DNA from 3 places in the Pseudoalteromonas porphyrae genome. Region 1 is predicted to be linked to each of the others. Evidence: predicted binding sites of a transcription regulator. Region 1 holds the regulator's gene; each other region holds the start of a gene.

Region 1 (4,273 bases):
GAACTACAGGAGGGCGTATTTTAGAGTTATTATTCAATAGCGTAAATCAGCTGAACGGACGAGCTTAAGTACTTAATAATTAAACTAATGTATATTTTTATAGATCAGAAAGTTTACATTGCATATTTTTATATGCAATTTAGTCGGCGATGGCGTGTGGTTATCGCCATCACCATTAAGAGAATTTTATGTGCGAGTTCGTTTACGTCGAGGCAACCTGAAGTTTTGTAGTAGTAAAATAAATCCAGTGATACAAAATAACACGCTACAGGCAGAAAAACTGATCAGTAATGGATTATTAAAGTCTTCTCGTTCGTCGTAATCCATAATATGTAGCATCCAAAAAAAGTCAAAAATACGCCAAATAGTACTGCGTACAGTAATAACGTTTCCATTATCTGCTGATAGATATAACGTTGTGCTAAAGGAGTCATCAAAAGTTACTTGCCAAATATTTTGTTTATAACCCACCTCACGAGGGCCTGTTGTTAGTATTACAGCATTATTAACTTTTGCTTCTATTAATAAATGAGCGTAGGCATTTGCAATAATTTGGGTTTTACTCGGTGCTAAAAGCGGGCGCCCAGTAAGGCCATTAAAGCTATGCTCACCTTCGCTGTTATTCACTGTAATTATTGGGGTGGTTAAAAAATGACTATAAGTTATTTGAGTTGGCTGTGGAACTTGCAAGACAATATTATCAAGTGAGGTAGGGTAATCGGCTTGATTAAATGGGTTATTAATTGAGCGTGCTGCAAGATGCTTACCGTGCACTTTTTCAAGAGGGATTGCGCTCATTACTAAACCACCTAACAACCAGGCAAAAATTTGAATTGCTAGTAAATACCCGAGCCATTTGTGAAATTTACGAGCGTGTTTAAAAATGCGTTTATTCATATTACTACCTGTTTGTTATTATTTTTCAGCGCGGTATTTTATAAGCTATACTCGGTTTGCCAATGTGGCAAATTGTCGCATGTAGATTTTAGCTTAGATAAAACGTTGAATTATGTATCTTGAGGTGACTTGGGGATAGATTATTTGGTATAAAAGCAAAAATAGGTTAAAGTTTGCATTGTTTTTAATGTGAGATAAAAGAGAAATAATGTCGGAAATTCAATTTTTAAATGTAGATCTTGAGCTTGAATCCAAACAAGATATTAGCCTGTTAGTTGCAGACTTAAAAAAGAGTGCTGTGGTTTTACATTATGATAAAGATGAGTACCGACAGCTTGCACGCATTGAATCTAAAGGAGAAGTAACCTCTCCTGATAAGGCGATTAATCACTTATGCGAGTTAATAGAGTCGTGTTCGCGTGCAGCATTAAAACAATGGTTATCGTGCTCAAAGCGTACTTTTGATCTTGGCTTTGAATCAGGTACCTCGCCAAAGTGCTTTAATCAAGCATTACAGGTTGATACCTTGTTACGCATATCTGCAATAGGTGCCGGTGTTGAAATTACTATTTATCCTGTTCAGAGCTAATTTTACGCTCAACAACTGCTGCGGTCATCCTCGATACGCAGCATAATTCACCTCGGCTGTTGGTTATTTTTACTTCCCATACTGATGTTCGCTTACCCAAATGCAGTGGCTTAGCTATTGCTGTTAACGTGCCATTACGTGATGCTTTTAAATGGTTCGCATTGATCTCTTGTCCAACGCAGTAAAAGTTTGTGAAATCGACCACAAAATTAGCGGCATAACTGGCGACGGTTTCAGCTAAAACAACATTAGCACCACCGTGCACTATTCCCATTGGGTTATGATGCTCAGGGATGGCTGGCATAGTTGCAACGAGGTAATCGTCACCAATTTCACTAATCTCAATGCCCATGGTTTTCATTAATGTGCCTTGTCCACTTATACCGTTATCAAGATTTTTGCATTGTTCAAGGGTGATAGGTTGATACCAAATACTCATATGTTCATATTCTCCAATGGGTTTAAATTTACTTTATACTTTTTAACATTCATATCGGTAACTTCATACTAATAAATTCAATCAATATTTATGGTTTTATTTAAGCCAATTTAAATTTGCGATTTTCATATAACTGTATATACTCACAGTTAAATGTACTGTATGGAAACCCAGTTGTATGCGCCCATTAACGAATCGCCAAGCTCAAATTCTCGAACTTATTAAAGCTTTTATCAAAGATACAGGCATGCCACCAACGCGTGCAGAAATTGCGCAGACGCTAGGTTTTAAAAGTGCAAATGCGGCAGAAGAGCATTTAAAAGCACTTGCTAAAAAAGGTGTAATTAAAATGAAACCTGGTGCAAGCCGAGGTATTCAACTGGTTGAAGAAGATGAGCCAGAGCAACTAGGTTTACCGCTTATTGGTAGGGTGGCCGCGGGTGAACCAATATTGGCTGAGCAACATGTTGAAAGCCATTGCCAAGTTGATCCGCTGTTATTTAAGCCAGCTGCTGACTTTTTACTGCGTGTACAGGGCATGAGTATGAAAGATATTGGCATTATGGATGGTGATTTATTAGCTGTACATCGTACTCAAGTGGCTGAAAATGGCCAAGTAGTGGTGGCACGTGTTGATGATGATGTAACCGTTAAGCGTATTGAAAAAGCTGGGAAAAAAGTTTTCTTACATGCTGAAAATGATGACTTCTGCGCAATTGAAGTTGATCTAGAGCATGAATCTTTCAATATAGAAGGTTTGGCTGTTGGTGTTATTCGTAACGCCGATTGGATGTAATAACTTTTTCATAGAGTGGCATCAAATAGCTGAAGTTTGATGCTTTACATTTTTTAACCCCTAATATATTAGAACCCACACTTGTAAGTACCATTCAAAGCCTTATTACCCCTACTTATCCACTGCTTTTAGCTATTTAATATTACCTTCCTTTGGAAAATAACGCGCTGATTTTTAGTTGTTATTTTTGCAGTAAAATAAAATTTAATTGCCATTAAAACTTGCTAATTGTTCATTTTTTAACTAATTGGTTAATACACTGTATTAACAATTGCTCTTTAATGAGTGTGTTTATGCCTGTGGCATAAATAAATTGTTAACTTTCAGTTAAAATAACAATAAACGAATTGGCGCGATTTAATAGCAGTGCCGCCTTTTCGCTTTGCATTTTTGCAATAGCATTCAAAGGAGTCGTCACATGGGTAAACTGAGCTCTACCTTGTGGCTTATATTGTTTGTTCTACCGCAGCAAGTATTGGCAAATAGCCAATTTAATATGCGAAAGGGCGTAACAGATATAAGTAATGATGTTTATCAACTGCACATGACAATATTTATTATATGTTGTGTGATTGGTGTAATTGTGTTCGCGGTTATGTTTTGGGCACTAATCCATCACCGAAAATCAAAAGGGGCAAAACCTGCCCAATTCCATGAAAGTACAAAAGTAGAAATCCTCTGGACGGCAATACCATTTGTAATCTTAATCGCTATGGCGGTACCCGCTACTAAAACTCTAATTTCGATGGAAGATGCCAGCAAAGCTGATTTGACCATTAAAATTACGGGGTCGCAGTGGAAGTGGCATTATGAATACATGGGTGAAGACGTTGCTTTTTACTCTATTCTATCAACCCCTCAAGATCAAATTTCCAACCAAGCAGATAAAACAAACACCTATCTACTTGAAGTTGATAAACCATTGGTATTACCAATTAATAAAAAAGTACGTTTTTTGATGACTTCAGACGATGTTATCCACTCTTGGTGGGTACCTGATTTTGCTGTTAAAAAAGATGCAAACCCTGGCTTTATCAATGAAACGTGGACCAAAATTAATGAAGAGGGAATTTATCGAGGTCAGTGTGCTGAACTATGTGGTAAAGATCATGGTTTTATGCCTGTTGTTGTTGAGGCTAAGTCTGAGCAAGCGTTTACCGATTGGTTGCAACAAGCGAAGCAAGCCAAAAAAACGGCAGCAGCAGCAGATGCAGCCCTGCTTGACCAAACCCTCCCTAAAGAGGAGTTAATGGTGTTGGGAGAGCAAGTGTATATGGCTAGTTGCGCCGCATGCCATCAACCAACAGGAATGGGTTTACCAGGTGTATTTCCTGCGCTCAAAGGTAATCCTGTGGTGTTGGGGGATATTAATGATCATATTGATGTGGTGATTAATGGTCGCCCAGGTACTGCGATGCAAGCATTTGTTAAGCAGTTATCAATTAAGCAATTGGCAGCTGTCGTTACCTATAAACGTAATGCATGGGGTAATGATACTGGGGATGTGATTCAACCGAGTCAAATACAAGCCGCGATTGATGCAACTTCGGAG
Region 2 (4,273 bases), on a different contig from region 1:
GTCGTAGATGTGCCAAGTACTGAGCCTGCAATTGTTGCCGTACTATCAGCACTTAATGCTCGTCCTAAGCGAGGCATATTGCCTTTTTCATCGGCTAAACCTGCTTTTTGAGTTACAGCAACTAAAGTACCTGAGGTATCAAATAAATCAACAAACAAAAAAGCAAAAATAACACTGAGCATAGAAAGCTCAAACGCAGCAGCAAAATCCAATTGCATAAATGTAGGAGCAAGTGAAGGCGGCATAGAAATTACGCCTTGGTATTGCACTAAGCCTAAACTCAGAGAAATCAATGTCACTAATAAAATACTGATCAATACACCACTTTTGAAATCACGAAATAATAACGCCGCGATGACAAAAAAGCTTAAAATTGCAAGTAATGGACCCGCAGAAGTTATATCTCCAAGCTGAACTAACGTGGCTGGACTCGCGACAATAATTCCAGCATTCTTTAACGCAATAAGCGCTAAAAAAGCACCAATGCCTGTCGCTATAGCTTGTTTAAGAACAAGCGGAATCGCGTTAATTATCCACTCCCTCACTTTAAATAAACTTAAAAGCAAAAAAATGCAGCCCGATATAAACACGGCACCTAACGCAGCCTGCCAAGTATGGCCCATACCAAGCACCACACCATACGTAAAAAACGCATTCAATCCCATACCTGGCGCTAACGCTAATGGATAATTAGCCCAAAAGCCCATAATAAAGCAACCAATTGCAGCTGCGATACAAGTAGCAACAAAAGCCGCACCTTGATCCATACCGGCCTCAGCTAACATGGCCGGATTAACAAAAACAATATAAACCATGGTGATAAAGGTCGTTAAACCAGCAATACATTCACGGCGCACAGTCGAATTGTGCGCGCTAATTTTAAATAACGCATCAAGCATAATGATAATTCATTTTCACAGGGGAATAATTTCGTAATTTTATCACAGATTAAAAGAATAATAGGACAAATCACCCGGTCTTAGACTAAACTTACGTAGTGTATAAAAAAAATAACATGCGTGGCATTATGACTGATACATCTCCAATTGGCCTTGATCTTGAACAACAACTTGAAAACGTGTTGTCATTTATAACTCAACCAACAACAGTTGAGAATAAAGACCCCACACCTGAAACATCGGACAAAACAGTAACGAAAGCACTTTACTATTTAAAAAATGAACAAGTCCCTCTGGCCGCTAAATGGATGCGCCTAGCTGCGATGGCAGGCAATCACAAGGCACAGTTTTATCTGGGCTTATTTTTTATTAAAGGCCAAGGCGTACCCAGTAGCATTTTTCATGGTGCGGTATGGTTAACTTTAGCCAGCAGCCAAGGCTATGAACCTGCAACGATCACATTAGCAGATTTACGTAAACACATAACAACACGTCGCTTTAAAGATGCACAATGTTATGCAGCATCATTGTATGAACAAATTCATCAACAACAGTTTTCTCACCTAATCCCATCACAATCCTAGCCAAAGGAATTAAACGATTTTTTAATTCACTAAAAAATAAATATTTGAAATTTAAAAGATTTAAACTTTTTCACTTCCGCATTTGATCTATTAAAAAAAATTAAAGGCAGTAATCGTATAAAAAATTGGCAAAAAACGCTTGCACACAAACACTGTATAAACTACTGTATACACATACTGTATAAACAACCAGTGAGTAGAACCTATGTTACAGCCAATTACTGTTAGAACCGTTAAAAGCTATCAACAAGATAACCTAAGCTCGTCAGTAAATTTAATTCAAATTGAGGATGAGATATCAGCTACTTTTGAACTACTAAAGGTTCTACATCATTATAATAATAAAAATGCATGGACATTATTAATAGCACCAGATCATGTACCAAGTAAAGCTCTGCTGGATTCATGCTCAATTGATACAAGTAAGCTCTTAGTAATAAGACAAAAGCATCTTGTAAATTTAGAATATGTTTTAAATTCTGCATTACATAATGGTAATTTTGCAGCGGTGATAACATGGACTGATATCGTAAAAGATAATCAAATTAGTAATCTCTCACTAAAATTAGACCAAGCTAGCGCAAAGCTATATTGCTTTACTAAGACACAAAACATGACAGAGATAGCATTAGCTCAATAAACTGCTAAAATGCCGTTTTTGAATAAACATATTTGAACTATGACTACACATACTGACAAAACTTGCTTGTGTGGGAGCCTTCAAAGCTACCAAGACTGCTGTGAAAAATTACACTTAGGAACAATACAAGCAACTAGCCCAGAACAGCTAATGCGCTCTCGCTTTGTTGCATATGCCCTAAAAAACGCAAAATATGTTTACCAAACTTATGCACAAGAAAAACAAGCCGAAAACCCTGTAATAGAAATTGCTGACTTTGCTAATAGTTGTCGCTTTATATCATTAAGCGTCATTAGTACTGACCACAACGAAGAAACAGGCTATGTTGAATTTTGCGCTAGTTATTTTTATCAAAATTTGTATTGTCAATTACATGAAAAATCACAATTTATCAAAGAAAATAAGCTGTGGCGCTATTTAGATGGCGAAATTTTCCCTGTTACTGATATAAAAGTAAATCGTAATGATGAGTGTCCATGTGGTAGCAATAAAAAATATAAAAAGTGCCATAGCGTGTGATCTGACTCTATAAACTTAGCGCTAAATAACTAAATTGCATATAAATAAATCAACATTTAAATACAGAATGTATTCTAAACGAGGGCGTTCAAAAATCAGCTCAAGCACTGCTTGTATGTTAGCTTACCTTATTTTCATTTTAAGGAATGGGGTAACCATAAAAGCAGTTTTTCGAGTAAGTTATCTTGCATAATGGGTTTGGGCACATAATCATCCATCCCAGCTTCAATGCACTTTCTTTTATCACCTACCATGGCATTTGCTGTCATCGCGATTATTGGAACTTTTGCGTATATTTCTCCACACTTTAGTTCTCTAATTTGCCGCGTAGCCTCGTAACCATCCATTACTGGCATCTGACAATCCATAATCACTGCGGTATATTGTTCAAATCGCTGGGCGTTTTTTAGATAACTAATCACTTCTTCGCCATTTGCTGCTACATCTATTTGATGTAATCCTAGTTTGTTCAACATACTTATTGCAACAATCTGATTAACTTGATTATCTTCAGCAAGTAAAATTCGAATTGAAGGTTCCCATATTATATTTTCCACAGCGCCATTGCTGCGCAGTGTTTTTGTGAATTGTTGTGACAACTGGCTCGCTCTATCAGAGTAAGCTCCGCTGCCTACCGTGCTCGCAAATACCGCAAATAAATCAGATGTTATTGCTGGCTTTTTAAAGCTACCTGAAAAACCCATTTTTTCAAAGTATGCATCATCGCCCTTATCATTTATTGTCGTCATAACAATCAATTGAATACTTTTGTGACTCTCATTAGCAAGCAACCCTTTTGCTAATTCAATACCATTCATACCCGGCATATCCATATCTAGAAAACCAATATCAAAAGTACGCTTATTTTTTTCATAGAAGGTATTTGCGACCGTGAATGCATCAGCTGAAGACATCGCCACCTTAACATTCGCCCCCCAATGTTTAAGCTGTGAGCTTAATACATTAAGGTGCGTGCAATTATCATCAACTACCAGTATATTTAATTTGCTGATATCCACATTAGGTATTATGGGCTGTGCCTTATCAGATTTTGAAAGTTGTACATAAAAACTAAAACAACTACCTTTTCCATCATCGCTTTCAACACTCACATCCCCATTCATAAGCACACATAATTTTTTAACGATCGCTAAGCCGAGCCCTGTACCACCAAATTTTCGCGTTGTTGATGCATCAACCTGTGAAAATGATTTGAATAACTTACTTTGCTGATCCTGCGTTATGCCTATGCCAGTATCTTTAATATTGCATCTGAGTTGCCAGTTTTCTATATCCACTTCACTTAGTATGACCTCAACTAATACCTCCCCTGAAGCAGTAAATTTAACTGCATTACTGACTAAGTTAGTTAATATTTGTCGTAACCGCCCTGGATCACCTTGAACACACGAAACATTTACCTGAGTCATATCTAAAATAAATTCAAGACCTTTATCATGTGCGGGCACCGCCGCAGACTGAGCAAACTCACCTAACATATCTCGAATATCAAACTCTAATATCTCTAGTTCAAGTTTTCCTGCATCAACCTTAGAAAAGTCTAAAATATCATTTATCAAAGTCAGTAAAGAATTCGCGCTACTGGAAGCAACCTTTACTTTATAATATTG
Region 3 (4,273 bases), on a different contig from region 1:
AAACACTAAAGTAGGTACGTATAAGTTAGTTTCAGGCAGCGCGAGTGTGTGCACTGATGGGCAATTATCATGGTTTGATAAAAGCGCGCCAAGCCTAGGGTTTAAACTAGGTGAAGGGATTGTTTTTACCGCCTTGCATCATGGAACGCAAACGAATAAAACGGCAAACTTTTGTTTAGTGACGACTAAATACAAATACACAACGCAAAGAGTTACGCTATCGCTGCGCCATACTCGCTGTGAAAATCAGGCTGATAATTTAGATACGAGCCAAATGCTGCATTTCATCTCGCCTACGCGTATTCAATACAGTGTTGAAAATACCAATGTACGCTGTGAGTTTGAGCGCCAGCCATAATACCAATTTTATTAAAAACGTGATCATTCTAGCAAATTAAGTAACTCACTAACTACGTTAAAAATTACTTATATAGAACAACTACATATCATAATTTTGCCTTGTTCTAACCTTTTATAAGTTACAGCTTATTTTTGGCAAATGTAGCCAGCGAGTAGTGTATTGTGGAGATAAAAATTCACGTTTCATATGCCACGCTTGGCTTTGTTGCTGACTTGCCAAAGCAAGCGTATTGCTGCCATAACGCGCATTTACAGAATCCAAACATTTCATTAGTTTAATGTTATTTTTATTCGGCGTAAAAAGATCTGATTGCTGAAATTGCTGTGAACTAAGCTCTAATGCTCCCACGCCACACTTATAAAAGCGAACATTTTGTTGGTATAATTGTGCAAAAACCTCGCTAATTGCATTGGCAAATACACAGCTATCAGCGCTAGATGTGGGCAGCTCATACACTAATGATTTTTTATAAGCGTTTAGTTCATGTGGGGAGCTTGCCACAAATAATAATAAGCGTTTAGTTAAAGAGCGTTGCAGACGCAATTTTCGAGCAACAATAGTACAATGGTTTATCAAGGCTGTTTTTAATACCGTTGGATCTGTTAAACGTTCACCAAAGCTACGAGTCGAAAAAATCTCACGTTTATCTTGGCGTACTTCATCCCACTCTAAACAGGTTCGGCCGTTTAGTTCATCCACAGTACGAGCCAGTACTACATTAAATAAGCGTTTCATTTGCAGTGGATCTTGTTTTGCCAAATCAAGTGCACTGTTAATATGAAGTTGCTTTAACTTTTTGGCTAAACGTTTGCCCACTCCCCATATATCAGCGACATCCATCGCAGCTAAAATACGCAGTCGCGCTTGTTCGTTATCAATGACAGCAACCCCGTTAAAACCCTTAAGCTTTTTAGCTGCATGATTTGCTGCTTTGGCCAAAGTGGGCGTTGAGCCAAAGCCGACCCCCACAGGTAATTTAGTTTCACGCCATACTGTACGGCGGATCAAGTGTCCGTACTGATGCCAATCATTAATTAAAGGAGTAAAACCGGTAAAATGTAAAAATGACTCATCAATTGAATATATATATTGTTTATCACAAAAACGACTGATCACATTCATCATTCTATCGCTTAAATCTGCGTATAACTCATAGTTAGATGAACGAACGATTACTTTATGCTTAGCCAATAAATGCTTAACTTTAAAATAAGGTTGGAATTTAGGAATATTTAAACGCCGTGCTATAGGGCAAATAGCGCACACGCAGCCATCATTATTAGTAAGTACTACCACCGGTTTTGAACGAATTGCGGGATCAAATACTTTTTCTGCACTGGCATAAAATGCTACAGCATCCACTAAGGCGTACATTGGTGTAGCTCAGGACTTGGACGATGTAATCGAATAGAGCGAGTGACAACACCTTCTAATTGAAATTCATCGGCATCACTTAGTTGCACAGGTGAATATAAAGCTGAGGCTGAGAGTAAGCGGGCATTAGTTTTGTCTAATAGCTTACATACAAATAAGCCATTTAAATTAGCCACAATAACGTCCCCATTTTTGGCTTCTTCAGCGCGATCCACAAGCAATAAGTCACCATCAAAAATGCCAACGCCTTGCATTGACTCCCCAGAAGCCACACCGATAAATGTCGCATCGGGATGTTTAATTAATAATTGATCCAAAGATAAACCAAGTTCTTTATATTGGGCGGCTGGCGATTCAAACCCGCATACGCCCGCTTCGATATATATAGGAATGACATGCATAGATAAAAACACATTATACTGTATGTTTATACAGTATAATGTAAAGTTAGCTAAAAAGCCAAGCAGGGGGTGACAGTAAATTAATTACTAAAACTTAAATACATGATTTTTATGTTTATTATTTTTTTCTTTCTAAAGTCTAGCTGTGTCTTTTCATCAATATAGAGAAACCATTATTTATAGTGAAATATTCAGCCAGACATAAGTACTTACTCAAATGATGCTGAGTTCAAGCGCTAAGTGATGGTTACTTTGTTTATTGTAGGTAATTTCTTCTAGTAAAAATAAAAAATTCCCTTTAACGTTAATAGCTTCTTGATTATTTAACAAATCACGATAAAGTGCATATTAAATAAAAATACGTATTTGGTGATTTGTTATTCATAAAGGTGCTAGGTTTAATACTTGAATCCAAGAAGGGATAAACATGTTTAACACAGTTGTAGGCAGCATTAATAATCTTTTATGGGGTGAAGGGCAAGTCCTTATTTATATCCTGCTGTTTACCGGTATTTGGTTTTCAGTGCGACTAAAAGCTGTGCAAATTCTAAAATTTAAACATATGTTTAGCCTGCTTAAAGGCAGCAGTAAATGTAATAAAGACGATATAAGCTCTTTTCAAGCGCTTTGCACAGGCTTAAGTGCCCGTGTTGGCACGGGGAATTTAGCCGGTGTAGCGGTTGCTATATCACTGGGTGGCAGTGGCGCAATATTTTGGATGTGGGTCATTGCTATATTAGGCATGGCCACAGGCTTTGCTGAAAGCGTGCTTGGTCAAGTATATAAAGTACGCGATAGCCAAGGTGAATTTAGAGGCGGCCCTGCTTATTATATTAAACAAGGTTTAAATAGCCGCAGTCTCGCTATTGCATTCGCATTGTGCTTATTTTTAGGTTACGGCTTTACCTTTAGCGCTATGCAAACCAATACCATAACCGATGCACTTAATTTCGCATTTGAAATTCCAACATTCTACTCTGGTATTGTTATAACCATCCTCGCAGCCTCTATTATATTAGGTGGTTTCAAAGCCATTGCACGCTTTGCTGAACGAGTAGTGCCCGTGATGGGGATTATATTTGTGCTGGCTGCGGTCATTATTACACTACTCAACTTTAGCCAAGTACCTGCTATGTTAAAGGATATATTCCTATCTGCGTTTGGCCTGCAAGAAGCCGGTGCGGGGGCAATGGGAGCTGCAATAAAAAATGGTATACAACGGGGTTTATATTCAAACGAAGCAGGCGCGGGCAGTGTGCCGCATGCATCAGCTAGCGCCTCACCAACACCTAACCACCCTGTAACTCAAGGATATATTCAAATGCTGGGTGTATTCTTCGATACTATTGTACTGTGTAGCTGCACCGCGGTGATCATCTTACTTGCTAATGTGGATATTAGCGGCGAGATGGAAGGTATTCGTTTAACGCAAGCAGCTATGACCGCACATTTAGCACAGGGTGGCGTATATTTTGTGGCTGCAGCCATTACTTTATTTGCGTTTACTTCTGTAGTGGCCAACTACGCCTATGCAGAAAGCAACCTGCACTTATTTAAGCTTGATAACAAAATAGGGCGCGGCATTTATACACTATTATATTTATCAATGATGATGTGGGGCGCGTCTGCAACATTAAAAGAGGTGTGGGATTTAGCCGATATTGCGCTGGGTTTGATGACCGTGGTTAACGTTATTGCCATTATATTACTCACCCCGACTATTTTAAATGTAACAGATGATTATAATAAGCAAAGAGCCCAAGGTATTGAACCTAAATTTAATGCAAAAAATGTCATTATTCAAGGTAAGACCGAAAAGGGTATTTGGCATTAAATAGCTCGCTTATGCTGAATGTTTAATTGAATAAATATTCAGTGTGATCGCGCTAAAATAATTAAGCAATTACCATGATAGAGATATATGCAGGTAAAACTGCTGCAAAAATAATTGCCGAACAAGGCTTTAAAGCACCGCTTTTTAATACCTTTTTAGGTGCATCCGGTGGGCCTAAATGGTTTACTTTATTTGGTTTAGATAAGTATATTTTTGGTGAGTTTTTTAAAAATAGAACGACGCAATTAAACTTAGTTGGCTCATCAGCCGGCGCATTTCGTGCCGCGTGTTTTGCACAAAAGG

The links. The regulator LexA, encoded in region 1, represses DNA repair genes until DNA is damaged. The targets are predictions, from matches to a motif close to TACTGTATNNNNATACAGTA.
Region 2: the regulator LexA is predicted to act here: its motif matches at 1,646-1,665, upstream of ADS77_RS09740 (SulA-like leucine-rich domain-containing protein).
Region 3: the regulator LexA is predicted to act here: its motif matches at 2,153-2,172, upstream of ADS77_RS01715 (LexA family protein).

What each region holds. Positions count from the first base shown of each region.
Region 1 is NZ_LHPH01000022.1:35,967-40,239, forward strand. Features, by position in the region: gene ADS77_RS16500 (hypothetical protein) at 187-897, opposite strand; gene ADS77_RS16505 (hypothetical protein) at 1,106-1,486, shown strand; gene ADS77_RS16510 (PaaI family thioesterase) at 1,464-1,925, opposite strand; gene lexA (transcriptional repressor LexA) at 2,104-2,721, shown strand; gene coxB (cytochrome c oxidase subunit II) at 3,140-4,273, shown strand, end outside.
Region 2 is NZ_LHPH01000009.1:27,230-31,502, reverse strand. Features, by position in the region: gene ADS77_RS09750 (NCS2 family permease) at 1-899, opposite strand, end outside; gene ADS77_RS09745 (tetratricopeptide repeat protein) at 1,028-1,483, shown strand; gene ADS77_RS09740 (SulA-like leucine-rich domain-containing protein) at 1,689-2,123, shown strand; gene ADS77_RS09735 (YchJ family protein) at 2,163-2,642, shown strand; gene ADS77_RS09730 (PAS domain-containing hybrid sensor histidine kinase/response regulator) at 2,777-4,273, opposite strand, start outside.
Region 3 is NZ_LHPH01000001.1:424,003-428,275, reverse strand. Features, by position in the region: gene ADS77_RS01725 (hypothetical protein) at 1-358, shown strand, start outside; gene ADS77_RS01720 (Y-family DNA polymerase) at 473-1,735, opposite strand; gene ADS77_RS01715 (LexA family protein) at 1,723-2,136, opposite strand; gene ADS77_RS01710 (alanine/glycine:cation symporter family protein) at 2,564-3,970, shown strand; gene ADS77_RS01705 (patatin-like phospholipase family protein) at 4,045-4,273, shown strand, end outside.